3 regions of the Nocardia sp. NPDC046473 genome follow, and region 3 is predicted to be linked to each of the others. Evidence: riboswitches for the same ligand, from Rfam matches in the RefSeq annotation. Region 3 holds a riboswitch; each other region holds the start of a gene.

Region 1 (9,784 bases), on a different contig from region 3:
CTGCGCGGGCAGCACGCTCGACGCGTAGCTGTCGCCGAAGCCGAGCTGGGCCAGCCACAGCAGGCCGAGCACACCGAGCACCGCACCGGCCACCATCAGCGGACGCGGGCCGAGCTTCGGCAGCAGCGCACTGGTGACACCCGCGGAGATCGCGATACCGGCCGGGAACGGCAGGAACGCGAAACCGGCCTTCAGCGACGAGTAACCCAGGGTGATCTGGAAGTAGTAGCTGAGGAACAGGAACATCGCGAACATGGCGATCGGTACCAGCAGCGCGGCGAGGAACGCGCCACCGCGGTTGATCTCACCCGGAATATGCAGCGGCAGTAGCGGATTGGCCGAGCGCCGTTCGATGACGACGAAGGCGATCAACAGCGCGGCCCCGGCGATGAGCAGCCCGAGGGTGCTGCCGGACAGCCAGCCGTCCTCGGCGGCACGGCTGAAGCCGTAGACGATCGAGATCAGGCCGAGCGTCACGGTGACCGCGCCGGGCACGTCGTAGCCGCCGGTCCGCGGCGTCGGTACGTCCTTGACCACCCACGCCAGCGCGCCGACCAGGGCGAGCAATGCGATCGGGGTGTTCACCAGCAGGCACCAGCGCCACGAGGCGTATTCGGTGAGCGCGCCGCCGGCGATCAGGCCGAGCGCGGCGCCACCGGCCGAGATGCCCGCGAATACGCCGAATGCGGTGGCCCGTTCGCGCGCCTCGGTGAAGGTCACCGACAGCAGCGACAACGCCGCGGGCGCGAGCAACGCCGCGAACGCGCCCTGCAACGCGCGCCCGGCGAACATCTCCGCGCCGTTCTGCGCGAGACCGGCAAGTGCCGACGCGGCGGCGAAGCCGACCAGGCCGATGATGAACATCCGGCGTCGGCCCAGGTAGTCGGCGAGCCGACCGCCGAGCAGCAGCAGGCCGCCGAAGATCAGCGTGTAAGCGGTCAGCATCCACTGCTTGTTGCCGTCGCTGATGCCGAGATCAGCCTGGGCGAAGGGCAGCGAGATGGTCACGATGGTGGCGTCCAGAACCACCATGAGCTGGGCCAATGCGATCACGCCGAGGGCGAACCAGCGCGCCGAGCTGCCTTGTTTTACCGGAACTTCTACCGCTGTCGCAGTCTCGGTCACCGTCGTCTCCTCATCGTAGGAAGTGCTTGGCTATCCTGTCATCAGACGACATTTGGCGTCAAGAGAAAAATGTCGTGATACGACATTTGACGGTTACGGACACGAAAACGCCGGGTTGCGATAAGGTGGGCACATGCTCGAGTCACCGACGCCGACGGGCGCGAAGGCCGCAGCGGAAACCTCTGCGAGCGCCGCAACGACCGCACATCCGGGCCTGCGCGAACGCAAGAAGCAGCAGACCAGGTTGCGGATCATCGAGGTCGGGCTGAACCTGTGCGACACACAGGGTTTCGACGCGACGACGGTCGAGCAGATCGCCAATGCCGCGGACGTCTCGCCGCGCACGATCAACCGGTACTTCGACAGCAAAGAGGACATCGTCCTCGGGCCGGTGCAGGACTTCGGCCAGGCCGTGGCGGAGACGCTGCGCGAGCTTCCGGTCACCGACAACGAACTGGAATCGCTGCGCACGGCATTCCTGCGGGTGATCGATCAAGCCGTCAACGAACCGGGCGGCGGACCGGTCTCGTTCCGGCAATTCCAGCAGATGCAGCGGATCGTGCGCAGCAGTCCGGCGGTCAGCGCGCGCAGCATCGAACACGCCGACAACAAGAACATCGCCATCGCCGCGGTGGTCGCCGAGCGACTCGCCACCACGCCGTGTGCGCTCCCGGTGCGGTTGATCCTCGGCTCCTGGCAGCTCATCGGCCACCTCGCCATGGAGTGCGGTGAGAGCATGTTCGACTACGACGATCTGCACGACGCCGCCACGGCAGGCCGGAACTCGTTCTGCGCGGCCTTCGATGAGTTCGTCCGGGTCTGCGGCGGCGCGCGGACCAGCACTTCCGACTGAGTTCGCGGATAGGTTTCGGCCGTCGCGCGACGGCCGGTTATGATGCCCTGAGGTCATGAGTGCCAGCGCGAAGCCCCGGCTTGCTGGACGGCAACCCTCCAGCAGCGGTGGGGTGCTCCGGGTGATGACCGGGCTCTCGAAGGTCGAGAGCAAGCGCGCTTTCAGGAGGTTCCCGAAATGTGTTGTTGTCCTTCGCCCAAATCTCGATAACCCCCGTAGTTCTGGCGAACAACCTTTTCCTTTGGAGCAAAGCTCATGAGTGATTCCACCGTGCCCGCGGCCGATATCGATCCCACCGCGCAGTGGTCCTTCGAGACCAAGCAGGTGCACGCGGGACAGGCACCGGACAGCACCACCGGTGCCCGGGCCCTGCCCATTTACCAGACCACCTCGTACGCCTTCCGCGACACCGATCACGCCGCCGCGCTGTTCGGCCTCGCCGAGCCGGGCAACATCTACACCCGGATCACGAACCCCACCCAGGACGTCGTCGAGCAGCGCGTCGCCGCGCTCGAAGGCGGTGTCGCCGCACTGCTGCTGGCCTCCGGCCAGGCCGCGGAGACCTTTGCGATCCTGAACCTGGCGTCCTCGGGCGACCACATCGTGTCCAGCCCGCACCTCTACGGCGGCACCTACAACCTCTTCCACTACTCGCTGCCCAAGCTCGGCATCGAGGTGTCCTTCGTCGACGATCCCGACGACCTGGACCAGTGGCGGGCCGCGATCCGGCCGAACACCAAGGCCTTCTACGGCGAGACCATCGCCAACCCGAGCAGCGCCATCTTCGACATTCCCGGCATCGCCGCCATCGCGCACGGGGCCGGGCTGCCGCTGATCGTGGACAACACGGTGGCGACGCCGTATCTGATCCAGCCGCTGGCGCACGGTGCCGACATCGTCGTGCACTCGGCGACCAAGTATCTCGGCGGACACGGCTCGGCGGTGGCCGGCGTGATCGTCGACGGCGGCAATTTCGACTGGACGGTGACCGACGCGCAGGGACAGCCGCGCTTCCCCGGCTTCACCACCCCGGACCCCAGCTACCACGGCGCGGTGTTCGCCGATCTCGGCGCGCCCGCCTTCGCGCTCAAGGCCCGCGTGCAACTGCTGCGCGACCTCGGCTCGGCCATCTCGCCGTTCAACGCGTTCCTGATCAGCCAGGGCATCGAGACGCTGAGCCTGCGGGTCGAGCGGCATGTCGCCAACGCCAAGGCGGTGGCCGAATTCCTGAGCACCCACCCGGACGTCACCAAGGTGATCTACGCGGGGCTGCCGACCTCGCCCTGGTACGAGCGCGCGCAGCAGCTGGCGCCGAAGGGCCCCGGCGCGATCGTCGCCTTCGAGCTGCGCGGCGGTGTCGATGCGGGCAAGAAGTTCGTGGACGGATTAGCCCTGCACAGCCATGTGGCTAACATCGGTGATGTGCGCTCTCTCGTGATTCACCCCGCGTCGACCACGCATTCGCAGCTGACGCCCGACGAGCAACTGCTCGCAGGCGTCACACCGGGCCTGGTCCGTCTGGCGGTGGGGATCGAGGGCATCGAGGACATCCTGAGCGACCTGCGTGCCGGTTTCACGGCGGCGGCGACGTGACGTTGAGTACCGAACCGGGTTTCGCCCGTCCGTCCGGGGTGGCCCTGCCACCCCCGGACGGGCGGCTCGGCATCATCGCTATCGGGGACGTCGAGCTGGAGAGCGGCGCGGTCATTCCGCAGGTGCACCTCGCGGTGCAGCGGTGGGGCGAGCTCTCCGCCACGCTGGACAACGTGGTGCTGGTGGAGCACGCGCTGACCGGCGACTCGCACGTGGTCGGGCATCCGGACGACATCCATCAGCTGCCCGGCTGGTGGGACGGGATGGTCGGGCCGGGCTGTCCGCTCGACACCGACGAGTGGTGCGTGATCGCGACGAACGTGCTCGGCGGCTGCCAGGGCAGCACCGGGCCATCGACCCTCGCGCCGGACGGAAAGCCTTGGGGCGCAAGGTTTCCGGAGATCTCCATCCGCGACCAGGTGGCCGCCGAGGCGGCGCTGATCGACCTGCTCGGCATCGAGCGGCTGGCCGCCGTGGTCGGCGGCTCGATGGGCGGTATGCGGGTGCTCGAGTGGATGGTCGGCGCGCCGGATCGAGTCGGCTCCGCGCTGGTGCTGGCCGTCGGTGCCCGTGCCACCGCCGACCAGATCGGTACGCAGACCACCCAGATCGCGGCGATCAAGGCCGATCCGGACTGGCAGGGCGGCGACTATCACGACACCGACCGCGCGCCGATGACCGGCATGGGCATCGCCCGGCGCATCGCGCACCTGACCTACCGCACCGAGGACGAGCTGGACCACCGGTTCGAGAACGGCGCGCAGGGCGCCGAGGATCCGTGGCGCGGCGGCCGGTACGCGGTGCAGAGCTACCTGGACCATCAGGCCGACAAGCTTTGCGGGCGTTTCGATCCCGGCACCTACGTGCTGCTGACCGAGGCGATGAACCGGCACGATATCGGCCGCGGCCGCGGCGGCGTGCGCGCGGCGCTGGCCGCGACGCCGGTGCCGTGCGTGGTCGGCGGCGTCGACTCCGACCGGCTGTATCCGCTGCGCACGCAGCAGGAACTGGCCGAGGGGTTGCCGGGCTGCGACGGTCTGGAGGTCGTGCACTCGCGCGACGGACACGACGGATTCCTCACCGAGGCAGCTGCGGTGTCGAAGCTGCTGACCGAAACGATGCGGTTGGCTCAGCAGAGCCGTCAGCCTGCCAACTGAATCCACCTCGAGCGCACGAGTTCTCGCCGCGCTGAGGTTTGCGTACCGCGCACCGATTGGCGCGCCGCGCTTGAATCAGCTGGCAATTTCGCAAGCGGCAGGCGAATTGATGCGCGCGGGCCGTATCTACCTGTCGCGCACCAGTTCGCGTGCGGCGCATCATTTCGGCTGCCGCGCATCGATTCGCGGGTTGCGTCCGAAACTGCAGGTGATTTTGTGCGGTCGGCGCTGACTTGCGCGCGACGGTTGCTGGAAGTGCTATGCGCCAACGTCTTTTGGCGGGGTGCCGACCAGGAGACCGACGATGGCGTGGACGAATCCTTGGAGGCGTTCGCGCGGGTATTCGTCGGGCTCGCTGACGGCCAGGCGGCCGAGCATCTCGGCGACCTGTAGCAGTGAGTTGGTGAGCAGGCCGGAATCTACTCCGGCCCAACGGGGTTCGAGTGCGGTGCCGATGCGGACCAGGGCTTCGGCCTGGTCGAAGATGCCGGCTCGGGAATTGCGCAGTGCCTCCCGGTATTCGTCGGGAGCGTTGCCTGGACCGGCGAGGATCAGGCGCCAGCGGGTCGGATTCTCCAGTGCCACACCGACGAACGCCTCGACGGTGGCCGAGGCGGCGACGACCGGGTCGGCGCCCATCAGGTCGGTCGGCAGCGTCGCGGCGACCTGTTCGAGGCCGCGTTCGCGCTCCCGTTCCAGCAGCGCCGCAACGAGTTCGGCGCGGGTCTTGAAAACGGTGTAGAGCACCGGCTTGCCGACGCCCGCCTCCTGGGCGACCGCCTCCATGCTCAGCTCGTGCAGTTCCATCCGGCTGAGCACCGCGAAGGCGGCGTCGAGCAGCTGGGCGCGGCGCTGTTCCGGCGGCAGGCGTGGCGCGTAGCGCCTGCGCGGCTTGTCCGCCGCGGTACGCGATGTCGTCACTGCCGCTGCACCTCCATGCGGTCCATCCTGACAGCATCCCGGTCTCGATCCCGCATCCCGTCCAGCACAAATGCTACGCAACCGTTGTATTCATTGCCAGCAATTGCTACGGTTGCGTTGTATTCACCCCCGGTGCCGGGGCGATCACCGCAAAGGAGCACGTGATGCACTTCGATCCGACCACCCTGCGCCGGGACGACTACGGGTTCTTCGGCCCCGATTCGCCCAGTTGGAAGGTCTGGACCGCGCCGACCGCGGTCATCGGCTTCCAGCGGGCCGTCGTGCTCGAGCACTTCGATCCGTTCCTCACCGCGGCCGTCGCCGACTCGCGCGGCATCTACAGCGATCCGCGCAAGCGCCTCGATCACACCTTCTCCTACTTCCTGATCGCCGCGATCGCCGACGGACGCACCGCCATCCAGGCGGCCGAGCACCTCATGCAGATCCACGCGCCGATGACCGGCATCGAACCGATCAGCGGGAACCGCTACAGCGCGAACAGCCCGGACACCCAGCTGTGGATCCACATCACCGGCTGGCACTCGGTGCTCAAGGCGTACGAAATGTTCGGGCCCGGTCTGACACCGGAAGAGGAGACGCGCTTCTGGCAGGAGTGCGCGATCGCGGCCGAGCTGCAGACCTGCAAGCCGGAGGACGTGCCGCGCTCACGCGAGGAAGTTCGCGCGTACTACGAGCGGGTCCGCCCGCGCCTGTGCACCTCCGAGCGAGCCGAGGAAGGCATGCACCACCTGTTGTGGACCTCGCCGCGCAATGGCGCGGGCATCTCGTATTACATTGGCAGCAGGCTACTTTCACTGGCGTCGGTCTCGACGCTGCCGAAGTGGATGCGCAAGCTCGGGCGTTTCGATCGGTGGGGCATCGTCGATCTCGCGGTCCGGCTGCCCGCCAAGGTGCTGGTCTGGGGATTCAGCCGGTTCAACTCGTTCGGACTGCTGGTCGCGGCACCGTTCATCGCGCCGATGGCGGGGCAGATCCTGAAGGAGCACATCAACGCCGAGCCGCCGACCCGACTGGAGACGGTCAGCCCGACCGAGGCGCGCGCGTTGTACGGCAGTCGATCCGGGCGCGCGGCGCTGGTCGCCGAGCCCGCTTGAGTTTCGGGACTCGCCCGCCGCATCGAGGGGTGCGGCGGGCGGTTCACCGAATTGGTTTCCGCCGCAGCGGAATCTGTGATCCCGGCGCTGGATGACGAAGGCAGGCCCGCGGCAGCGAGCGGCCGAGCGGCGCGCCTGTTCGATCAGGTTGATGTCGGCTTCGATCCAATCACGCAGTGCCGCGATCCGCGCCCGCCGTACCACGCGCCGCTTTCAGCCCGCATCCATGGCAGGCCGCAACGGCGTGTGGAACGCGGAGTTCACCGCGATGTTCAACTCGCGCAACGAGTTCCACGCGCTACGGGAACGCGGGCTACTGCGCGAGAACGCCGTGAAGAACGCGATGACCGCGGCCACCTACGTCATGCTCGCCGCCACCAGCCTCGGCCCCGATGAACGGCTGGGACCCCGACCTGGTCAAGCAGGCCATCGGCATCGGCGACCGCGATGAGTTGGCCATCGCGGTGTTGGTCGCCGTGGGTTACAGCGATATCACCCCGCCGCACCCGGGTCGCCACCCTCGCGATCGGGCGGTATTCACGGAGCAGTACGCGGCAGACCCCTTGCGCACCAACGGTTACCGGATGGGCTAGCCGACACCGAGGGTGTTGATGGTGGCGGCGATGAAGACGATGGCGGAGCCGAGCAGGGTCAGTGCGCCGACGTCGAAGGGCTTGCTACGCACGGCGAGCAGACCCACCCGCGCGGTCGGCAGGCACAGACGGAACGCCGCGGCGAGCAAGGTCGCGCCGCCGAAGAACAGCGCGCCGCGGCGCCACCGATCCTGGGCCACGAACACGATCGCCACCACGATGACGAGCGTCACGACGACCATCGGCAGGTGGCAGCGCAGGAACTGGGAGCCCAGGTTGCTGCCTGCCCGCTGGTCCGCGGTGGTCGTATCGGCATCGGTCACCCCCCGATTCTTACAGACTCCCCCACTCCGCGCCGTCGACAGGCTCACTCGGCGACGGCCGCTTGTCGCGCAAGGGTTTCGACGCCCAAATCTCTACTACAGAACGTAGTTTGAATGTAGAGTCGAATGATCCGATTCAGGAGGGTGGGGTAGATGAGAGCTTTGACACGGATTCGGCACTACGTGAAGGCAGTGCGGCAGGCGAAGCGGAACCGGTCCGATCTGGCCGGTTGGTTGCTGCGCCGACCACAAATCTTGTTCAGCACCATGATGTTCGAGTCCGCGCTGCTGTTCGCCAACCGACTGGACCCGAAACTCAAAGAGCTGGCCGAGCTGAAGACCGCGGGCCTGGTGAACTGCGAGTTCTGCCTGGACATCGGCTCCGCGCTGGCCCAGTCCGCCGGCCTCACCGAGCAACAACTCGCCGACCTGCCGCGCTACCGAACCAGCGACGCCTACACCGACCTGGAAAAACTCGTCATCGCCTTCGCCGAAGCCATGACCGCCACCCCGGCGGTGGACCTCGAAGACCTGCGCACCACCTTGCTGACCCACCTGTCGAAATCCCAACTCGCCGAACTGGCGGCCACCATCGCCTGGGAAAACCAGCGCGCCCGCCTCAATCAGGGCCTGGGCGTCCGACCGACCGGCATGGCCGAGGGCGGAATGTGCGCACTGCCGGAGCGCCCGGCGAAGTAGCTCGGACTCCTACATCGGCCACAGGCAAACAACGGGGACGGCTATCCAGTTGACGATCACGCCGACCCACACCAGACCCACGGCAATATTGACTCCTGGAACAAGGAGCGCGGGGAGAGTCAAAAGCATGAGGATGGTGCCTACCGCCAGCAGCGGCACCTCCGCCAGCACCATCGCACAGTCGGGACCCAAGAAGACCTCTTTGGCCGAGGCTGCGGCATTGTGCACTTGGTCGGCGGTGAGGGTTCGCTCCACCGGTGCGGCATCGTCGATCCAGACCGTGGTTGCCGCCGACTCATCAGGGCGGGTCACGATACGACTTTCGACATGGCGGGAAACCGCGCCGTTGGCGTCGTAGAGCACTCCGAGGGAATCGCCGGTCGCGGTGGACGGCGTAGCCACCAGCGTCCGCCCATTCGGCAGCCCGAACGCGACCGCCTGGTCCCACGCCGGAGCATCCGCCGAATGCCACGGAATCACCCCGGCCCCGACATCGCCAGTCGCCTTGTCCCGCAACGACACCGCATCGGCGGCAGCCAACGGACGCAGCTGAGCCAGCGCGTCCCGCAACTCGCCGACCGCCTGAGGATCAAGTGAATCGGCGCCGGTAGCGCTGTCCCCCGAACCCGGAATCGGTGCGGCCTCGACTACCGCCGGCCGCCCCGCCATCGCCACTGCGGTGACCGTCAAACAGCCCATCAGCACAACACTCAAACGACGCTGAACGCGCATGTTTCCACACTCCTGTCAGGCGCGAATAAGACCTGAGTAATATATACGTCCGATCGGTCGCTTACATTGCTATTAGTTAGCTACATCACACAGCTGAAGCCTGAACAGCGCCCACACGGCGCCCGAGCGGTTCCGGGATGGGGCGGCAACCTCCGACTCGATCTCGCGGCACAGTGCGGGCCACGACGACGGTAGGTCAACGAATCAGTTCCGCATGCACCTGATTGACTGACTGTTGTGTTCCGACTGATGTTTCATGAACCCGCCATCCCCGGAAATACCGGCAATGCGATTCGCCTGGTCGCCGGGACCGGGTGTGAGCTGCATTTGGTCGAGCCGTTGGGGTTCGATCTCTCGGAGGCCAAGTTGCGGCGAGCCGGGTTGGACTACCACGATCTGGCGTCGGTGACGGTGCACAAGGATCTGGCGGCGGCGTGGGAGTCGGTGCGCCCGGAACGGGTTTTCGCGTTCACCACGCAGGCGACGACGCACTACACCGAGGTGGCGTACCGCGAAGGTGACGTGCTGCTGTTCGGTACGGAACCGACCGGGCTGCCCGCAGCGGTGCTCGATGATCCACACGTCACCGACCAGCTGCGCATCCCCATGCTGCCGGGCCGCCGTTCGATGAACCTGTCCAACGCCGCGGCGGTCACCGTGTACGAAGCCTGGC
Region 2 (9,784 bases), on a different contig from region 3:
CTGCCGCACTGCGCATCTCGTCGGAGATGTTGGGCGTCAGCTGCGCGAACAGGATGGACAGGAACACCGCGACACCGAGCGTGCCGCCGATCTGCCGGAAGAAGGTGGCGGCCGCGGTGGACACGCCCATGTCCTTGGGCGGCAACGCATTCTGCAGCGCCAGGGTGAGCGGCTGCATCAGGTTGCCGAGCCCGAATCCGGTGCACGCCATGAAGATCATCGCGAGCCACAGCGGGGTGTCGGCGGTCAGGAAGTGCAGCAGGAACAGGCCCAGCGTCAGCATGGTCGCGCCGATGATGGTGAAGGTGCGGTAGCGGCCGGTCCGCGAGATCAGCTGGCCGGACACCACCGAACCGGTCATCAGTCCGAGCACCATGGGCAGCATCTGCAGACCCGCCAACGTCGGGCTGGCGCCGCGCACCACCTGCAGGTACTGCGGCAGCAGCGAGATGCCGCCGAACATGCCCGCGCCGACCACGAACGAGATCACCACGCCGAGCGCGAAGGTCTTGTTCTTGAAGATCCGCAGCGGGATCAGCGCCGCGTCACGCAGCGACTTCTCCACGAACACGAAGCCGATCACACCGGCCACACCGATCACATAGCAGGCAATGGAACGCCCACTGGCCCAACCCCATTCGCGACCCTGCTCGGCGACGATGAGCAGCGGCACCAGGCCGACGGCGAGGACGAACACGCCCCACCAGTCCACCCGGTCGGTGGAATGCGGCCGCTTCGGCAGCTTGAGCACCCGGTACACCACCGCGAGCGCGATCAGGCCGATCGGCACGTTCACCAGGAACACCCAGCGCCAGCCGCTCACCCCGAGGATCGTGTCCTGCCCGGCGAGTACGCCGCCGAGCACCGGGCCGATCACGCTGGAGGTGCCGAACACGGCCAGGAAGTAACCCTGGTACTTGGCGCGTTCCCGCGGCCCGACGATATCGCCGAGGATGGTCAGCGCCAGCGACATCAGACCGCCCGCACCGATGCCCTGCACGGCACGGAACGCCGCCAGCTCGTACATCGACTGGGAGATCGTGCACAGCAGCGAGCCGACGATGAAGATCGCGATCGCCAGCATGAAGAACTGCTTGCGGCCGAACATGTCGGACAACTTGCCGTACAGTGGCGTCGCCAGCGTCGCGGTGATCAGGTATGCGGTGGTCGCCCACGCCTGCAACGAGTAGCCGTCGAGGTCGTCGGCGATGGTGCGGATCGCGGTGGACACGATCGTCTGGTCCAATGCCGCGAGCAGCATCCCGAGCATCAAGCCACTCAGGATCACCAGGATCTGGCGATGAGTGAACGCGGGTGGCGCCTCCACCTTCTCAGCGGTAGTCACGACTGCGCCTCGCTGACGCTCGGCTCCATCGTGCCCACGGCGGCTGTGTCTTCGGTTCGCTCGCGTTGCTCGCTCACGTGTCTTTCTCCGTCCCAGTAAAGGTCTGATCCCAGTTGCGGCGCATCGCGGCGATCATCTCGGGTCTGGTGCGCTCGAAGTCGTCGACGAACTGCCGGAGCAGCTCGGCGAACTCGGCCCGGGATTGCGGCGCCCATTCGGCCAGCACCCGGGACAGGTTCTCGTTGCGCCGCCTACGGACCTCTTCGGCGACCGTCCGGCCACGTTCGGTAACGACGAGCACGGTGGCTCGCCCGTCCGCCGGGTCGGCCTGCCGCTCGACCAACTGCTTGCCGACGAGCTGTGCCACCTGACGGCTCACCGTCGACGCGTCCGAGTGCAACGCGTCGGCCAGCGCGCCCGATCGCATCGGACCGTCACAGCACAGCCGAAGCAGTGTGCCGTACGCGGCGGGGTCGAGCCCGTCCTTGGTCCACGTGCCGATCTGGGCCGCCGTACGGTCGCGGATCCGCTGCAATCGGGTGAGCTGCATCGCGATCGTGTCGATCGTTTGCTCGTCCAAACCCTATACCTTTGCTTGCATCAATCAATTAGTTGCGCGATGCAAGTATGCGGACGAGCCTCCTACTGGGGCAAGTGATTTACCGAGCTTTACTTACCCTTGAACTCCGGCGCCCGCTTCTCGAACACCGCTTTGATCGCCTCGGTGAGGTCTTCCGACGGCAGGAACGCGGAGTTCCACGCGGACACGTAGCGCAGCCCGGCGGCCACCTGGTCCTTGTTCCGCTGATCGAGCACGTCCTTCACACCCTGCACCACCAGCGGCGGGTTCGTGGCGATTTCGCGCGCGGTGGCGTGTGCCGCGTCCAGCGCCGCCTCCTGATCCGCGAACACGTCGTTGACCAGGCCGATCTTCTCCGCCCGTGCCGCGTCGATGTCCTTGCCGGTGTAGGCGAGTTCGCGCAGCTGGCCCTCGCCGATGATGCCGGGCAGCCGGTGCAGCGACCCGATGTCGGCGACGATGGCAACCTTCGCCTCGCGCAGGCTGAACTTCGCGTCCGCGCTGGCGTAGCGGATGTCGACGGCGGCGATCAGGTCCAGCCCGCCGCCGATGCACCAGCCGGAGATCGCCGCGATCACCGGCTTGCGGCAATCCGCCACCGCGGTCACCGCCGCCTGCAACTTGCGCAGCTCGACCAGGAACTCGGTGCGCGGCGCGGCGAACGCCTTGTCGGCCATCAGCGGGCCGAACATGCCGCTCATCGCGGGCAGGTCGAGGCCGTACGAGAAGTGCTTGCCCGAGCCGGTGAGCACGATCGCCCGGACCTCAGGGTCGGCGTCGAGGCCATGGAAGATCTCCGGCAGCTCCCGCCAGAAGTCCGGGCCCATCGCATTGCCCTTGCCGGGACCCGTCAATGTCACCTGTGCGACGCGGTCCTTCGTTTCTACGGTGAAAGCCTGCCAATCAGTCATTTGTACAGCGTATCGAGCAGGTGGGAGCCGGGCACTCCGCATCCCGGAATGGGGCACACACGCGACCAGCACGGTGTGGATTTACGAGCGCAGTTCGTGGCCCCGTGAACACGGTGCAGCCACCCGGACGTCAACATCGCGATCGCGCGGCCGGCACCCCTCCCATGTAAACCCTGCGCAAAATCGGTGCGGCGCACTAGGTCCCACCTCACCCTCGGGCGGATCATGAAGGCGGTCAGCAAACCTCAATCATCGAGTCGGAGGCCATCATGCTGATGCATCAAGGAATCGGTCTCGAACGGTTCAACGAAATCTCCCGTGCCCGTGCGATACACGCACTCTTCTCCTGCTGCTGCAATGTCACCTGGGCCGCCAAGCTCGCGGCCGCCCGGCCCTATCCGGATCGGGACGCGCTGCTGGCCGAGGCCGATATCGAGTTGCTCGCGTTGTCCCAGGGCGATCTGGATCGGGCACTCGAAGCAGTTGCGCACGAACAGGTCTCGGGCGGCAGCGTGACCGAGCTCGCGCGGATCACCCGCGCGCGGATCACGCTGATGCTCGGGCCGAGCGAGGGCTATCCGGAATACTGACGCATTATCGAGTAGCCCGGCGCACCATCCGCAATCGCTCTACTCTGGTGGCATGCGCAGGTCGACATTGCCACCGATCGCCTGCCGAGTCGCGGACACCCTCATCGCCCGAGGCCATCACGGTGTCATCGTGACCCAGCCGGCACCAACACCCACCATCGCCGATGCCGCGCGAACCCTCGGCGTCGAGGTGGGTGCCATCACCTCCGCGCTGGTCTTCCTGTTGGACGAGGATCCGGTGCTGCTGCTGGTTTCCGGCGCACACGAGGTCGATCTCGAGTCCACCGGAAAGCGGCTGGAGGGCACGCTCACCCACGCACCGGCCGAGATGGTGCGCGAGGTGACCGGCCAGCCGATCGGCGGCGTCGCCCCGGTAGGCCACCCCACCAACCTCCCCACCTGGGTAGACACCGCCCTCGCCAACCATCGCGAGGTGTGGGCCGCAGGCGGCCACCCGAACACGGTGTTCCGCACCTCATTTCACGAACTGGTGCGAATCACCGCGGGCCTGCCGATAGACGTCGACTGAATTCAGCAGAACTGCTGGCAGCGAATCGGACCACAAGTCACCGCGGGCGTTATAGGCGAGCCGTAGGAACCCCGCGTAGTTTTGGACGGGTGACCGAAGCAGAACGGCCCGCCACGGATATCCAGATCCCTGATGATCTGAGCGGGATCACCGCCGAACAGTTCCGCGCCTCGATGCGCCACTATCCGGCGGGCGTCACCGTTGTCACGCTGAACTCACCGAACGGCCCGATCGGCTTCACCGCGACCTCGTTCGCATCCCTGTCGCTGACGCCGCCGCTCGTGTCCTTCAACATCGCGCACACCTCGTCGAGTCTCACCGCCCTGCTGGACGCCGAATCCGTCGTCATCCATTTCCTCGGCGAACACCAGCACGACCTGGCCCAGCGCTTCGCCCGCACCGCCGCGGACCGCTTCACCGACCGCTCGCTGTGGACCACCCTGGACACCGGTGAACCCGTCCTGCACGGCACCCCCATCTGGCTGCGCGCCACCATCCACCAACTGATCCCGTTGGGCGATCACACCCTCGTCGTCGGCCTGGTAACCCGAGTCCACGACAACACCGACGAAACTCCCGCCGCCGCTCCCCTCCTCTACTACAACGGCCGCTACCACCGCCCCACCAGACTCGGCGACTGAACGCGGTCGCCGGGCCCGGGCGATGTTGCCGGGCTAGTCGACGAGGCAGGGGGCTGCGCCGGTGGGAGATTCGGACGTGAAGGGACGGGTTTCGGGGGTGGGGTTCCAGAGCCCCTGGGTGGTGGCGTAGTTCCAGGCCGGTCCGCCCTCGACGAGCGTGGCAATGGCTTGGATCAGGCGCTCTACGTCGGCGAGGGTGGTGCCGAGGCCGATGCTGGCGCGCAGGGCGCCGTCGAGATCGAGGCGGGCCAGCAGCGGGTGGGCGCAGAAGCGGCCGTCGCGGACGCCGATGCCGTGTTCGGCGGACAGGTAGGCGGCGACGTGGCCGGGAACGAAACCGTCCAGGGTGAAGGCGACGATACCGACGGTGTCGGGGGCGTCGGTCCAGATGCGCAGCAGGTTGACGCCGGGGATGGCCGCGAGTCCGGCGCGCAGTCGGTCGGCGAGCTGGTGTTCGTGCGTGGCGAGCGTGTCGGCGTCGATCTCACAGAGCGCGTCACAGGCGGCGGCGAGGGCGGCGGCGCCGAGCACGTTGGGTGAACCGCCCTCGTGCCGCTGCGGGGCGGGCGCCCATTCGGCGCCGGTGGTGGTGACCTCGCGGACCGCGCCGCCGCCGGCCAGGTACGGCTCGGCGTTGTCGAGCCAGTCGCGGCGGCCGACCAGCACGCCGGCGCCGAACGGCGCGTACAGCTTGTGGCCGGAGCATGCGAGGTAGTCGATACCGGTGTCGCGCAGGCTGATTCGCCGGTGCGGCGCGAGCTGGGCGGCGTCGACGAGGATGCGGGCGCCGCACTGGTGGGCGATGGTGGCCAGTCGCTCCAGCGGCAGCACCTCGCCGGTGACGTTGGAGGCGCCGGTGACCGCGAGCAGCGCGGCGGGCTTGCTACACAGCTCGGCGACCAGGCGCCCGATGGTCTCCTCGACCGTGGCCGCGGCCTGCACGACGCGGCGGCCGTGCTTGGTCCACGGCAGGAAGTTGGCGTGATGTTCGATGTCGAGCACCACGGTGTCGCCCGGGACACAGGACGCGAGCAGGTTCAGCGAGTCGGTGGTGTTGCGAGTGAACACCACCGCCTGGTCGTCGGTCGCGTCGAGGAAGCGGGTCACCGAACCACGGGCGGCTTCGTAGCACTCGGTGGAGATCCGGGAGGCGTAGCCCGCGCCGCGGTGCACGCTCGCGTAGAACGGCAGCAGCTGCTGGATCCGGTCGGTGACCTGGGCCAAGGCGGGCGCGCTCGCCGCGTAGTCGAAGTTGGCGTAGGTGGTTGTCCCGCCTTGGACGAGCGGCACCTGGAGGTCGTCACCGGAAACCCGGGCGAGGGGCGCACAGTTCTGGGTCACAACAGCAGTCATCACGAAATCCCGTCGGCTCTGGGACCCGCAATCAGGTGATTCGTCGAGTCCGCGCTTGCCGCACCCGGTCGGGTGTCAGCCCGGTCGTCACCCGGAGCACCCCACCGCGGAGGAGGGTTGCCGACCAGCAAGCCGGGGCTGAACGCTGGTACTCATGACCTGATCCGAGATTGGCAGACATCCCCCGGCGCTGTCAACTGGTCGGCGGCGCCGCGTGTTCGCCCGGAAATCTCGCGCGCTGGTCACCTCCGGCGGGACCGGTGGAAATCCATTGCTTCTCCGGCGACTTTGCGGTCACATCATGAGGTGTCGCTTTCGCTGCTGTTCAGCTTCGTCGGTCTGTGCGTGCTGCTGGCGCTGACGCCGGGCCCGGATTCGTTTCTCGTGCTGCGGTTCTCGCTGGTAGACGCCCGACCGGGCGTCGCGGCCGCGATCGGGTCGGCGCTGGGCGGGATCCTGTGGGCGGTGGTGGTCGCGGCCGGTGTCGCCACGCTGCTGGAGCAGTCGGCGACCGCGTATCGCGCGCTGAAGCTGATCGGCGGAATCTACTTGGTGTACTTGGGTATTCGCGCGCTGCTCGACCAGTGGCGGCAGCGCAGGACAGGCCGGGAAGCCACCGACGCCGAGGGTCTGGCGCACGCGAGCAGCGGCACCCGCGCATCGGTTCGCTCGGCGTTCACCGCGGGCGTCGTCTCGTGCATGTTCAACCCGAAAGTCGGCCTGTTCTATCTCGCCGTGCTGCCCCAGTTCCTGACCGAGGTCACTTTTGCCAACACCCTCGCCCTCGGCGCCGTCGAATCGAGCATTGCCGCGGTAGCGATGGTGCTCCTGGCCCTGGCCGCCTCTCGCGCGGTCACGCTGCTGCGCCGCCCGAAGCTCCGGGATCGACTCGAACAGGTGAGCGCCGCGATCCTGGCCACCCTCGGCCTCGGCACCGCCGCCTCCGCGGCCTGATCGCCCCTGCTCGAAACGCCCTGAGCTGCAAGATCACCAAGCCCATGTGGGGAATCACACCGGGATGAGCAGCTCGACGCAGCGACCGTCCAGCGAACCCACCGGGTAACCCGCCCACCAGGCGTTGCTTCGGCGCGCCCGACAAAAATCGCCACGACCTGCAACAACCCCGCCCACAGTCCCGCGACCGGGAACCGCGCCGGTGAACAACAAACGTCGACAACCCCGAGTACCGTGGACAACTGGTCACCGTGGCGTTTGCCCACTGGTAACCCAGCTATGACACAAACAACACCAGGGAAGTGCGAGGCAGGTCGAATGGGAGGTGGGCAGGGCGTCATGCTCCAACCACAGGTTGATGTGACGGTGGACCCACTACTTCGGACCGCGCACACGCCACCGGCCCGGACCCTCGTCGACATCCTGACCGCGACCGCGCTGACCCATCCCGACGCCCCCGCCATCGATGACGGCAAGGTGGTGCTCAGCTACCTCGAGCTCGTCGTCGAGATCGAGAAGACCATGGCCCGGCTCGCCACCGCGGGCGTGCGGCCGGGCGACCGGGTCGGCGTGCGGATGCCGTCGGGCTCCAGGGAGCTCTACCTGACCATCCTCGCCGTCCTGTACGCGGGCGCCGCCTATGTGCCGGTCGACGCCGACGACCCGGACGAACGGGCCCAGCTGGTCTTCGGCGAGGCGCAGGTCACCGCGATCGTCACGGCGGCAGGCATCGAGACGACACCGGCGGGTATCCGGGCCGCGACCGACCATCCGGCCGACGCGAGCACCAGCACCCTGCCGACCCCCGCCGACGACGCCTGGATCATCTTCACCTCCGGCTCCACCGGAACGCCGAAAGGTGTTGCGGTGACCCATCGCAACGCCGCCGCGTTCGTGGACGCCGAGGCCAGGCTCTTCCTGCCGGACGCCCCGATCGGCCCCGGCGACCGGGTGCTCGCCGGACTCTCGGTCGCCTTCGACGCCTCCTGCGAGGAAATGTGGCTGGCCTGGCGCAACGGCGCCTGTCTCGTGCCCGCCCCGCGCGACCTGGTCCGCACCGGCGCCGATCTCGGCCCGTGGCTGGTGCGCCGGGAGATCAGCATCGTCTCCACCGTGCCGACGCTGGCCGCCACCTGGCCCGCCGAGGCGCTGGACGCGGTCCGGCTGCTGATCTTCGGCGGCGAGGCGGTACCGCCCGAACTCGCCGAACGCCTTGCCGGAAATGGTGATACGGATCGCGAGGTCTGGAATACCTACGGCCCCACCGAGGCAACCGTGGTCGCCTGTGCCGCGCTGCTCGACGGCGCGTGGCCCATCCGGATCGGGCTGCCGCTCGACGGCTGGGACCTGGTGGTGATCGACGCGGCCGGAAACCCGGTGGCCGAGGGCGAATCCGGCGAACTGGTGATCGGCGGCGTCGGCCTGGCCCGCTACCTCGATCCCGCGAAGGACGCCGAGAAGTACGCGCCGCTGCCCTCGGTCGGCTGGGATCGCGCCTACCGCAGCGGCGACCTGGTTCGCAACGACAGCGCGGGCTTGGTCTTCCTCGGCCGCGCCGACGACCAGATCAAGCTCGGCGGCCGCCGCATCGAACTCGGCGAGATCGACAACGCGCTACAGCACCTGCCCGGCGTCACCGGCGCCGCCGCCGCGATCCGAACGACCAAGGCGGGCAACAAGATCCTGGTCGGCTACCTCGCCGGCACCGGCCCCGATTTCGACAGCAAGGCGGCCAGAGCCCAACTCGCCGAACAGCTTCCGGCGCCACTGGTCCCCCGGCTCGCCGTGGTCGACGAGCTACCCACCCGCACCTCGGGCAAGGTCGACCGCAACGCCCTGCCCTGGCCGCTGCCGAACAACACCGACGACGACGAGAGCGATCTCACCGGCACCGCGCAATGGGTTGCCGGACTGTGGGATTCGGTGCTCGGCGGCGAGGTCACCGACCTCGATGCCGACTTCTTCGACCTGGGCGGCGGCTCGCTGGCCGCGGCGCAGATGGTGACCGCGCTGCGTGCGCGTTATCCACAGATCACCGTCGCCGACCTCTACGACCACCCCCGCCTCGGCGCGCTGGTGGAACTGCTCGAGCAGAGCACACCGGCCGTCGCCGTCGAGGAGCGCGTGGTGCGCCCGACGCCGCGGCCCGCCCAGTGGGCGCAGGTGCTGGCAACCATTCCACTCACGACGCTCACCGGCCTGCAGTGGCTCACCTGGCTGGCCATCGTCGGCAATGTCGCGGCCTGGTCCGGCTCGCTGCCGTGGCTCCCGCAGCTGTCCTGGTGGTGGACGCTGGTGGCGTTCCTGCTCTTCATCTCACCGCCCGGCCGGATGGCGATCTGCGTGGCCGGCGCTCGACTGCTGCTGCGCGGCGTCGCACCCGGCCGGTATCCGCGCGGCGGCGCGGTACACCTACGGCTGTGGGCCGCGGTACGCCTGTCCGAGGCGAGCGGTGCGGAAAACCTCTCCGGCGCACCGTGGATGGTGCCGTTCGCACGGGCACTCGGCGCCAAGATCGGCAAGGGCGTCGACCTGCACACCCTCCCGCCGGTCACCGGCATGCTCGAACTGGGCGACGGCTGCAGCGTGGAACCCGAGGTCGACCTGTCCGGCTATTGGATCGACGGCGACGTCGTGCACCTCGGCCCGATCACCATCGGACCCGGCGCGGTGGTCGGCGCCCGATCGATCCTGTTGCCCGGCACCAGGATCGGCAAGAACGCGGAGGTCGCGCCCGGCTCGGCGGTATCCGGCAAGGTCAAGGCCGAGCAGGAGTGGGCGGGCTCGCCCGCCGCGAAAATCGGTAAGGCACAGCACCGCTGGCCCGCGCACACGCCCGATCGCGCGGCGCACTGGGTCGCGATCTTCGGCGTCACCTCGA
Region 3 (9,784 bases):
CGCACTGGGACTGTGGAACTTCTGCGCGGGCACCCCGACCAGCGGATCGCCACTGGCGAAGACCGACGGGAACAGCGCCCAGCCGACCGCGAGCAGCACCACCACGCCGGACAGGACCAGTACCGCGTTGTCGCGCAACCACTTCCACCGCAACACCGGTGTGCGCAGGCGCGGCACCGTGCCGCGCCGTTCATCGATGACGTCAACCATGAATTGCCACCCCTTCGGCAGTGCCGCCGATCCGATCCCCGGTCTCCTCGTCCGCGGCCGCCCGGCGCGATCGGGTGACGATGCGCGGGTCGAGCAGCGGATACAGCAGGTCCACCGCGAGATTCACGGTGACGAAGACGACCGAGGTGAGCAGGACGATGCCCTGCACCACCGGAATGTCCTGGGCCAGTACGGCGGTCTGGGTGAGACGACCGACACCCTGACGGGCGAAGACCGTCTCCACCACCACCGATCCGGCGAGCATGTTGCCGACCAGCACCCCCGCGATCGTGAAGGTGGGCACGCTGGCCGGGCGCAGCACGTGCTTGCGCTGCACCCACCAGCGCGAACCGCCCTTCGACAGCGCCACATCGACGTATGGCTGCCGCCAGGTCGAGGCCAGCCCGGCGGTCAGCACCTGAGCGATCACCGCGCCGATGGGTAGCGCGAGAGTCAACGCGGGTAGCACCGTGCCCGCGAACCCATGACCGCCGAAGGCCGGAACCAGCCGCAACCGGAACGAGAACAGTTGCAGCAGTAGCAATCCGGTCCAGAAGGTCGGCACCGACACCCCTAGTGAAGGGAGGGCGGTCAGTGCGGTGCGCAGCCACGGACGGCGGGTGTACGTCGAGGCGAAGGCCAGTGCCACCCCGCCGACGGTCGCGAAAACCAGGGCGAGCCCGGCCAATCCGAGCGTCCCGGGCAGCGCGTCGCCGATGGCACCGGTCACCGGCTGCCCGGTCGCGATCGAATGCCCGAGATCGCCGCGCACCGCGTGCCCCAGCGCGGTCCAATACTGTTCCCACAGCGAACGATCCAGCCCGTAGCGGGCCTGCAGCTCGGCGATGGCGGCCTTGTCCACCGGTGTGCCCGTCCCGGCTCCGTCGGCCGCGATGGAGATCGGGTCGGCGGGCAGCAGGTAGAGCACCACGAAGGAGATGGTGAAGGCCGCCCACAGCACCCAGAGTGCTTGCAGGACTCGCAGAGCCAGATAGCGCGCCACGGTTACCGCCCGCTCAGCCAGGTGTCGAAGAACTGCAGGCGCGCCGACGCCTCGAACTTCAGATCCTGGGTGGCGCCGGCGGCGCCGATGGCCTGGGACAGCTCCACCGTCGGAATCAGCAGCCCGGCGTCGAGCACCTGCTGCTGCGCGGTGTGGATCAGGCCGTTGCGGATACCGGTGTCGGTGGTGCTCAGCTGTCCGTTCAGCGCCTCATCGAGTGCCGGGATGGGTTCGCGCGCATTGAGATTGCGACCGTCCAGGCCGAACGAGGTGCGCAGGATGTCCCCGTCGGCGCGGGTGGTGTTGCCGTAGCTGCTGTCGAAGTCCTTCGTGTTCTGCCGTGCCGTGGTCTCGGCCGCCGACACCAGATCCAGCTTCAGTTCGACCCCGACCTGCCGCAGCTGCTGCTGCACCAGCTCGATGATCGCCTGATTGCCCGCGAATACCTGGCTGAAGAGCACCGAGAAGGACAGCCGCTCACCGTTCTTCGCCCGGATGCCGTCACCGCCGGGCGCCCAGCCCGCTTGGTCGAGAATGCCGCGGGCCTTCGCCGGGTCGTAGGCCAGCCGCGCCGAAAGATCCTGGTAGCCGGGCGTGCTGCTGGCCAGCGAGCTGGTCGCGGGCTTGAACTGCGGCCCGAGCACGGTGTCCACCAACTGCTTTCGATCGATCGCGGGCAGCAGGGCCTGGCGCACTGCGGGATCGCGCAGCGGTCCGCGGGTCACGTTGGTCTGGAAGCCGAACGGCACACCGGGATTCGCGGTGCTGAGCACCCGTCCGCCCGCGGCCTCGAGCTGTGGCGCGTCTTGCGGCAGCGCGTCGCTGATGGCGTCGAGTTGACCGGACGCGAGACTGCCGGTGCGCACGCCGGATTCGGGCACTACGGTGAATTCGATCTTGTCCAGGTACGCCTCGCCGCGATGCGCGAACACCGCCGAACCCCACTGGTACCCACCGCGCTTGGTCAGCGTCACCGACGCGTCCTGGCGGTAGTTCGCGTAGGTGAACGGCCCGCTGGCGATATTGTCGCCGAGGCAGCGCTGCTCGGCGGGCTTGGCGGTGGTGGCGTCGGCCAGAATCCCGAGCTGGGCGGTCGAGGACGCTTGCAGGAACTGCGCATTGGGCTTGCTGAACTCGACCCGTGCGGTCAATTTGTCCACCGCGGTGGTGCCGACATAGTTGGTGAGGTAGCTCGAGGCCAGCGCCGCCTTGGCCGAGCCGAGCTTGATGACCGAATCGAAGGTCTTGCGCACGGAGTCCGCGGTGAGCGCCGTGCCGTCGCTGAAGGTGACGCCATCGGTCAGGTGGAAGGTGAACACCTTCGCGTCCGGCGTGACCTCCCAGCTCTGCGCGAGCCACGGCTTCAGCTCACCTGTCTTCGGATCCTGGTCGGTCAGCGAATCGACGATCTGCCGTGTCACGTACAGCGTTTGGTTGGTGGCCGCCTGCGCAGGGTCCGAGCAGGTAGGCGCCTGTGAGAGGCCGTAGCGCAGGGTGCCGCCCGGCTTCGGCGGTCCGGCGTCGCCGCCGGGTGCGGCCGAATCGGTGCCGCAGGCGGCCACGGTGGTGGCCGCGGCGAGGGCGCCTGCCAGCACGGCGATTCGGTGGCGGGTTCGGATCACGGTGTAACTCCAGATGTTTCGGTGCGGACGAGTTCGTCACGCGGATCGAGCTCGGCGCCAGTGGCCAACGGGCGGCTGGGAATTCGGCGGCGCAGCTCCGGCACCACCTCGGTCTGGAACAGCGCGAGGCTGTCCAGGTAGTCGATCTCGGGGCGGCCGTCCCGCTCGGCGGACAGGTGGATCACCTCGTGACCGAACTGCTCGTGCTGCCTGCCGACCTTGTCGATCACCTGCTCCGGGCTGCCGACCAGCGCCGAACTGCGGGTGACGAAGTCGTCCAGGGTCTCGAACACCACCGGCAGGCCGAGCTTGCGCGCCAACACGAGTCGCGCTTCGAAGATCGGCCGGTAAGTCGCGAGGGCCTGCTGGGAGCTGCGGGCGACATGGAATCCGGCGGTGCCTGCACCGACCAGCGCGTCGGCCGGGTTGTGCCCGTAGAACTCCCAGCGCTCCCGATAGTGGCGGACCAGTTCGGCATACGGCTCGATCGGATTGGTGACATTCGCCGAGAACAACGGATCACCGTGGCGCGCGGCGAGTTCCACCGAGTCGCGGCTGGTCGCACTGCCGTGCCAGATCCGGATCTTCGGCTGCCACGGCCGCGGCAGGGCCTTGGCGTTGCGCAGTTCCGGCCGGAACCGGCCCGACCAGGTGACGCTGTCGCTGGCCCACAGCGCCCGAAACAGGTCGTAGCCTTCGCGATTGCGGTCCCACTGATCGTCGGTGGTGACGTGGAACAGCTCGGCCTGCGCGGTCCCGTTGCCCTTGCCGATGATCAGCTCCAGGCGGCCGCCGGACAGATTGTCCAGCGTCGAGTAGTCCTCGAAGGCGCGCACCGGGTCGAGCAGGCTCAGCGTGGTGACCGCCGTGAACAATGTGATGCGCGAGGTCACCGCGGCGATGTGGCTGAGGATCACCGGCGGCGCGGCGGACAGGAACGGATCCTCGTGCCGCTCACCGACGGCGAAACCGTCGTAGCCGAGATCCTCGGCCAGCCTGGCCTGTTCGACGACGTTGTGCAGTCGCTCCCTGGTGCCGGGCAGGCGGCCGGTCGTCGGATCGGGCACCCGGGTGACGAGGGTGAACAGTAGGAACTTCATGCGCTTGCTCCCAGTTCGTCGGTGCCGGCGGGCAGATGCTTCTCGAAGGGGTGCGGACCGAGTTCCTCGGCGGGCACGGTGGGGTCGTAGAGCGCGGTGTATCCGGCGGCCAGGTAGAGGCCGACGGCCTCGGGCTGGCGCGGACCGGTGGTCAGGTAGATCCGCCGGTAACCGCGCCGCGCGATCTCGGCTTCGAGCTGTTCGAGCACGAACAGGCCGAGTCCCTGCCTGCGGTGTTCGCGCGAGGTCCAGATCCGCTTGAGCTCAGCGGTTTCCGCGTCGTAGCGCTGGAACGCGCCGCCCGCCACCGCCTCGCTGTCCCGGGTGACGACCAGTAGCGCGCCGTGCGGCGGCGCGAATTCCGTTGCCGGATAGTCACGTAGCGCCGCGTGCAGCTCGCCGGGGCTGCGGCCGTAGCGGGCGCTGTATTCGACGGCGAGCTCGGCCAGCAGTGGCGCGGCCAGCGGATCGTCCTGCGCTACCTGATGAACTCGCAGGCCGGGTGGCGAAAGTTGCTGGGTCACCGGATCACCGCTGCTTCGGTAGGCCGGGCGGATTGATCCGCGACTCGGTGACCTGCTCGGTCTTCAGGCCCCAGCGATCGATCACCTGCTGATAGGTGCCGTGCTGGATGGCGTGGTTCAGCGCGTGCTGGACCGCGGTGATCAGCCCGTTGTTCTTCTTGGTGAGCACCGCGATCTCGCCCTGCAGTGCGTCGCCCGCACCGGAGAAGGTGGCGAGGATCTTGGTCTGGTTCGCGGTGGCGGAGTGGTAGATCGCGGTCGGGTTCGGGCCGATGTAGCCGTCCAGCCGCTGCGAGGCGAGCGCCAGGTAGTAGTCGCTGGTCTGCTGGAAGTAGGCGATGTCGATGGGCGCCAGGCCCTCCGCGCGGTTCTGCTCGTTCCACTTCACCAGCAGCTGCTCCTGGTTGGTGCCGCTGCCGACGCCGATCCGCTTGCCCGCCAGGCTCTTACGATCCTGGTATGCGAGGGTGCTCTGCTTGGGTACCTCCAGCGCGACGGTGTCGTTGCGGTAGGTGGCGAAGTCGTACTTCTCCTTGCGCTCCTCGGTCACCGTCACGTTGCCGATGAAGGCATCCACCTCGCCGGAATCGATGCGCACGAAGTTCTGCGCCCAATCCGCCACCTGCAGTTCGAGTTTCAGGCCGAGGATGTCGGCGACCAGCGCGGCGATATCGACCTCGGAGCCGACCACGGTCTTGTCGTCGTCGGCGTAGAAGCGCAGCGGCGGTGCGGTGCCGGACGCGCCGGTCACCACCAGGGTGCCGCGGTCCCGAATGGCCTGCGGCACTTCGGCGGCGATGCTGTCCACCTTGGTGGTGTGCACCCGGCCGGTCTGGGCGGCGGAGAGGTCGAAGGTGATCGCACCGGCGGGCTGGGCCGCGGACTCCGCTTCGGGATCGGTGCAGCCGGTGGCCAGCAGTACGACCGCGGTCGCGGCGGCGGTGGCCAAGGCGGAGAGCTTCATCGGAAACCTGTTCATCAGCGGACTCGGGAAAGGAACGCGCGAGTGCGCGGGTGTTCGGGATGGTCTAGGACGACTTCGGGCGGCCCCTGCTCGACGATGGCGCCCGCATCGAGAAACACCACGGTGTCGGCGATCTCGCGGGCGAAGCCGATCTCATGGGTGACGATCACCAGTGCGGTGCCGCCGTGCGCGAGGTCGCGGATCACGTCGAGGACCTCGCCGACGAGTTCGGGATCCAGCGCGGAGGTGGGTTCGTCGAACAGGATCACGCGGGGGCGCAAGGCAAGTGCCCGCGCGATCGCGACGCGTTGCTGCTGCCCACCGGAGAGCCTGCGTGGGTATGCGTCGGCCAGTGCGCCGATGCCGACCCGGTCCAGCAGCACCCGCGCCTCGGCCTCGACCTCGTTGCGATCCCGGCGCTGCGCGGAAAGCGGTGCGATGGTGACGTTGTCGAGCACGGTCAGATGCGGGAACAGGTTGAACTGCTGGAAGACGAACCCGATGCGGGAGCGCTGCCTGCGCACCTCACGGTCGGGCAGCGCGTGCAAGGTGTTGCGGCGCAGTCGATATCCGATCAGCTCACCGTCGATGTGCACGGTGCCCGCGTCCAGCGACTCCAGGTGGTTGACCACTCGCAGCAGCGTGGACTTGCCGGAACCGGACGGGCCGATCACCGTGACCACCTCGCCGGAGCGCACGGTCAGATCGACGCCGCGCAGCACCTCGTGCGGGCCATAGGCTTTACGGACGCCGCGGACTTCGACGGCGAGTGCGGTGGTCATCGGGTCGCTCCTCGCGGTGCGGTGGAACCGGATTCGGCGATCTCGCGCAGCTTCTGCCAGGCCCGCTGCGTCGGCGAGGGCGGTGGCGTGCGCTGGGTGCCCTTGGCATAGTGGCGCTCGATGTAGTACTGCGCCACCGAGAGCACGGTGGTGAGCACGATGTACCAGGCGGTGGCGACCAGCAGCAGCGGCACCACCCGGCCGTTGCGGCCGTAGATCACCTGGACCTGGTAGAACAGCTCCGCGATCGCCATCACCGACACGATCGAGGTGCCCTTGAACAGGCTGATCACCTCGTTGGTCGCATTGGGCAGGATCGAGCGCATGGCCTGCGGGACCACGATGGAGCGGAACTGGCGCACCTTCGGAATACCCAGCGCGGCAGCGGCTTCCAGCTGACCGGCGTCGACGGAGATGATGCCCGCGCGGATGATCTCGGCCGAGTATGCCGCCTGATGCAGCGCCAGGCCGATCACCGCCGCGGTGAATCCGCTGATCACGCCGTTCACCTCGAAGGTGAAAAACGAAGGACCGAACGGGATTCCGAGCGACAGCGTGTGGTACAGGTAGGCGATGTTGAACCAGAACAGCAGCTGCACGATGAGCGGAATCGATCGGAACGCCCAGATGTAGCACCACGAGATGACCCGAAGCACCGGATTGTTCGACAGCCGCGCGATGGCCAGCGCGGTGCCGAGCAGGAAACCCAGGGCGGTACCCCAGGCGGTGAGTTCGAGGGTCACCTTCAGCGAGGCCAGCACCGACTTCGCGGTGATGTACTTCGCGAAAGTCGGCCAGTCCCAACCGGGATTGGTGACCAGACCGTGGATGAACTGGGCGAGCAGGATGAGCGCGACGGCGCTGATCACCCAGCGCCACGGGTGCCGGGTCTTGGCGACCGTCGGCGCGGAATCGCCTGCGCCGGCGGCGGATCCGTCCGGCACCGGGTCGAGCGCGGTGGCACGAGTCTCGGTAGCGACCGGTTCGCCGTCGGTGGCGTCGGGGACAGCGGTGGCGTCGGGTGCGGTGGACGCGGTCATGACTGCGCCTCGTCGGCGCTCGGCTCCGTCATGACTGCAGCTGGGCCTGGTGTTCGCTCGCTGCGCTCACGCATGGTCGGGGTCCTTCGGAAGAACGAACGAGACCGCGCCACCTCGGGCCGCGGTCACATCACCCGGCCAGCGACGGGTGCAAGAGACTGGCTGCGGGTCAGCCCCGACAGCTCGCGGACGTCACTTTGCATTGGTCGATATGCCGGCGGCCCCAACGGGCGCCTCGGACAGCGGAGATGATCACTTCGGTTCCTCCATCGGTCCCGGCGGAAGCACCCGCACCCGGTGAGCCGGGGGGTTGCTGCGACGTCGACGAGCCAGGTCTCTCGGTCGCTCTGGATGGTTGTCGCCGATCCGGACACCGGATGATGTCAGGGTCGAGCCGAATTATCATGCCCAGCAGGGGAACCCTTGGGCAAGGGAAGTAATCACCGTGAGCGTAGCTATTGTCTCGGCCCGGTTCGCCGGGTATTTCCGATAGCCGGACATGCGCTGGCTCAGCCTGATCGACGGCGGCCTGTCGAGTGTCGACTTCGTGGGGCGGGCGCTCACCTACTCGGGCGGCTCCGCCGGGAAGCAGCATACGGCTTATCGCAAGCCTCGATGTGCGGACCCCGGGAACTCGCCGTCAACCAGGAGCCGCCGCCGACCATCGATGACACGCCGAGAGCTTGCCGCAGGCAATACGGCCAGTTCACGGCGTTTGCCGGAGTACCGTCAGCCTTCGATTCGCGTCGACGATGAGAAGAGGTCTCCATGGCCGTACCGCGCCGTCTGACCATGCTGTCCGCTGCCGCGACCTGCGCGGTCGCGCTGGCGCTCGCCGCCCCCGCCGCGGGCGCGACGCCGACGCCGTCCGCAGCGGCCCCCGTCCCACCCGGTCCCACCCAGACCGGAACCGTCGCGCCGGGCGACCTGTTCGGCGTCTACAACACCGCGATCGACGGCCTGCGCGCGTTCGGTATGCAGCCGTTCCTCTACCCGACCGCGGCCGCGTACTGCCTCAACGGCAACTCCCTCGGTCTCGCCCCGGCGGTGGCCGGCGCGGTGCCGGGCCCGTGGCCCAAGACCTCGGTCACCATCCCCGGACTCGACCTGTCCGCCGTCAAGGCCGGACAAACCATGTTCACCTTCGTCCCCTACGGCCTGAACCAGGACGGACCGGATACCACCGGCATGCAGGTGGCTTGGCTGAACGTGACCAGCGGCCGCGGCGGCCTCGCCTCGATGGGTCCGCTGTCCAGCATCCTGCGCGCGATGGTCCCCGCCGAAGTCCCGATCGCCTTGCGGCCCATCGCCGAACGCGCCATCCAAGACTTCTTCTTCGCCGCCCTGCCGATGGGTGGCGTGCGGGCCGTGCCCGTCGACACCGGGCAGGGCACGGTGCTCGCCGCGGTCTTCGGGACCGTCGAGAACGGCGGCAAGTCCTGCTTCTTCCTGCCCACCGTGGGGATCACCGAGGTTCCGTAGGAGCTTGCGCGATGCCGACTATGGTGCGAGCGCAGCCTTTTCAAGTCAGCGCGCCTGGTCGATGGGCGGGAGGCTGCGTCCTACCTTGCTACGCCCTCTCATTGCCGAGCGCTCGACCCTTCCAGCGCAGCGCGCCGCGTCGTCGGGCGCGGTGGGAGCGTGCCCACAGCAGTAAGTAGGCGACTACCGAGAACGGGTGGGCCAGGGCCGCAAGGACATCGGTGAGGGAGAGCGGTCGGCCGGTTTCAGTGGAGCGTGCCAGCAGCCTGCCGGTGACGGCCGCCGTGTAGCCGAGGGCACCGGCACGGCGGACGGCCCCGCGACCGCCTGCCGCCGCCAAGGGCGGGACCCAATAGGCCAGGGCGGCAAATGTTCCCACGGCGGCTCCGCCCGCGATGGTGCCGCCGTACGCGGACCACAGCCAGCGGGTGTATCCGGCGTCGAGTTGAGCAGCGCCCTCGTACATTCGAGTGCTCGCCATGCGGCCCGCAGCGACGAGGGTGGTGGGTTGTCCTGCCCGGCGCAGTGTTCGGGCGATGTCGAGGTCTTCGGTAGCGCTGGCGGCCACCGCGGTGTGCCCGCCGACGGCGCGGTAGGCGGCGGTGTCGAACACCAGAAACTGGCCGCAGGCAACGGAAGTCGACGGCCGCAGGCTCCGATTGGCCAGCGCGATCGGCAGCGTGGCCGCCCAAGACCAGCACAGCAGCGGCTGCACCAAGGTCTCGGCCATCGACTCGGCCCGTTGCACAGGCCACGGTGACACCAACGCGACTCGCTGCCTGCGTAATTCGGTGACGGTCGCGGCGACCGCTCCCGGTGCCAGCCGCACATCCGCGTCCACGAATACCAGCACCGGCGTATCCACCGATTCGGCCAATCGCGCACACGCGGCGGCTTTGCCGGTCCATCCGGGCGGTGGTTCGGTGTCGTTGCGCAACACCGTGATTCGCGGATCCCCACCGGCCGCATCGATCGCGGTCCCATAAGTCTCATCGCCCGACGCGTCATCGAGAATCACGACACTCAGCCGCGAGACTCCGCGCTGCGCCCGCAGATC

The links. A riboswitch is a leader RNA that binds a small molecule or an ion and turns the genes downstream of it on or off. The one in region 3 is predicted to bind S-adenosylmethionine.
Region 1: linked by a shared signal. The riboswitch ahead of ABZ942_RS26610 (bifunctional o-acetylhomoserine/o-acetylserine sulfhydrylase) and the one ahead of ABZ942_RS14520 (amino acid ABC transporter permease) in region 3 are both predicted to bind S-adenosylmethionine.
Region 2: linked by a shared signal. The riboswitch ahead of ABZ942_RS06935 (aminotransferase class V-fold PLP-dependent enzyme) and the one ahead of ABZ942_RS14520 (amino acid ABC transporter permease) in region 3 are both predicted to bind S-adenosylmethionine.

What each region holds. Positions count from the first base shown of each region.
Region 1 covers NZ_JBEYZJ010000007.1:396,533-406,316, reverse strand. Annotated here, with positions in the region: gene ABZ942_RS26620 (MFS transporter) at 1-1,125, opposite strand, end outside; gene ABZ942_RS26615 (TetR family transcriptional regulator) at 1,259-1,978, shown strand; SAM riboswitch class IV at 2,030-2,140, shown strand; gene ABZ942_RS26610 (bifunctional o-acetylhomoserine/o-acetylserine sulfhydrylase) at 2,234-3,571, shown strand; gene ABZ942_RS26605 (homoserine O-acetyltransferase) at 3,610-4,728, shown strand; gene ABZ942_RS26600 (TetR/AcrR family transcriptional regulator) at 4,987-5,649, opposite strand; gene ABZ942_RS26595 (oxygenase MpaB family protein) at 5,814-6,764, shown strand; gene ABZ942_RS26590 (hypothetical protein) at 6,978-7,121, opposite strand; gene ABZ942_RS26585 (hypothetical protein) at 7,157-7,357, shown strand; gene ABZ942_RS26580 (DUF3017 domain-containing protein) at 7,354-7,599, opposite strand; gene ABZ942_RS26575 (carboxymuconolactone decarboxylase family protein) at 7,834-8,379, shown strand; gene ABZ942_RS26570 (hypothetical protein) at 8,389-9,111, opposite strand; gene ABZ942_RS26565 (tRNA (cytidine(34)-2'-O)-methyltransferase) at 9,349-9,784, shown strand, end outside.
Region 2 covers NZ_JBEYZJ010000002.1:295,501-305,284, forward strand. Annotated here, with positions in the region: gene ABZ942_RS06905 (MDR family MFS transporter) at 1-1,345, opposite strand, end outside; gene ABZ942_RS06910 (MarR family transcriptional regulator) at 1,419-1,925, opposite strand; gene ABZ942_RS06915 (crotonase/enoyl-CoA hydratase family protein) at 2,015-2,836, opposite strand; gene ABZ942_RS06920 (2-oxo-4-hydroxy-4-carboxy-5-ureidoimidazoline decarboxylase) at 3,106-3,426, shown strand; gene ABZ942_RS06925 (YbaK/EbsC family protein) at 3,479-3,955, shown strand; gene ABZ942_RS06930 (flavin reductase family protein) at 4,045-4,596, shown strand; gene ABZ942_RS06935 (aminotransferase class V-fold PLP-dependent enzyme) at 4,630-5,949, opposite strand; SAM riboswitch class IV at 5,996-6,109, opposite strand; gene ABZ942_RS06940 (LysE family translocator) at 6,256-6,903, shown strand; gene ABZ942_RS06945 (Pls/PosA family non-ribosomal peptide synthetase) at 7,243-9,784, shown strand, end outside.
Region 3 covers NZ_JBEYZJ010000004.1:23,191-32,974, reverse strand. Annotated here, with positions in the region: gene ABZ942_RS14555 (ABC transporter permease) at 1-210, opposite strand, end outside; gene ABZ942_RS14550 (ABC transporter permease) at 203-1,213, opposite strand; gene ABZ942_RS14545 (ABC transporter substrate-binding protein) at 1,216-2,835, opposite strand; gene ABZ942_RS14540 (LLM class flavin-dependent oxidoreductase) at 2,832-3,935, opposite strand; gene ABZ942_RS14535 (GNAT family N-acetyltransferase) at 3,932-4,459, opposite strand; gene ABZ942_RS14530 (ABC transporter substrate-binding protein) at 4,464-5,423, opposite strand; gene ABZ942_RS14525 (amino acid ABC transporter ATP-binding protein) at 5,438-6,205, opposite strand; gene ABZ942_RS14520 (amino acid ABC transporter permease) at 6,202-7,245, opposite strand; SAM riboswitch class I at 7,509-7,603, opposite strand; gene ABZ942_RS14515 (hypothetical protein) at 8,014-8,727, shown strand; gene ABZ942_RS14510 (glycosyltransferase family 2 protein) at 8,816-9,784, opposite strand, start outside.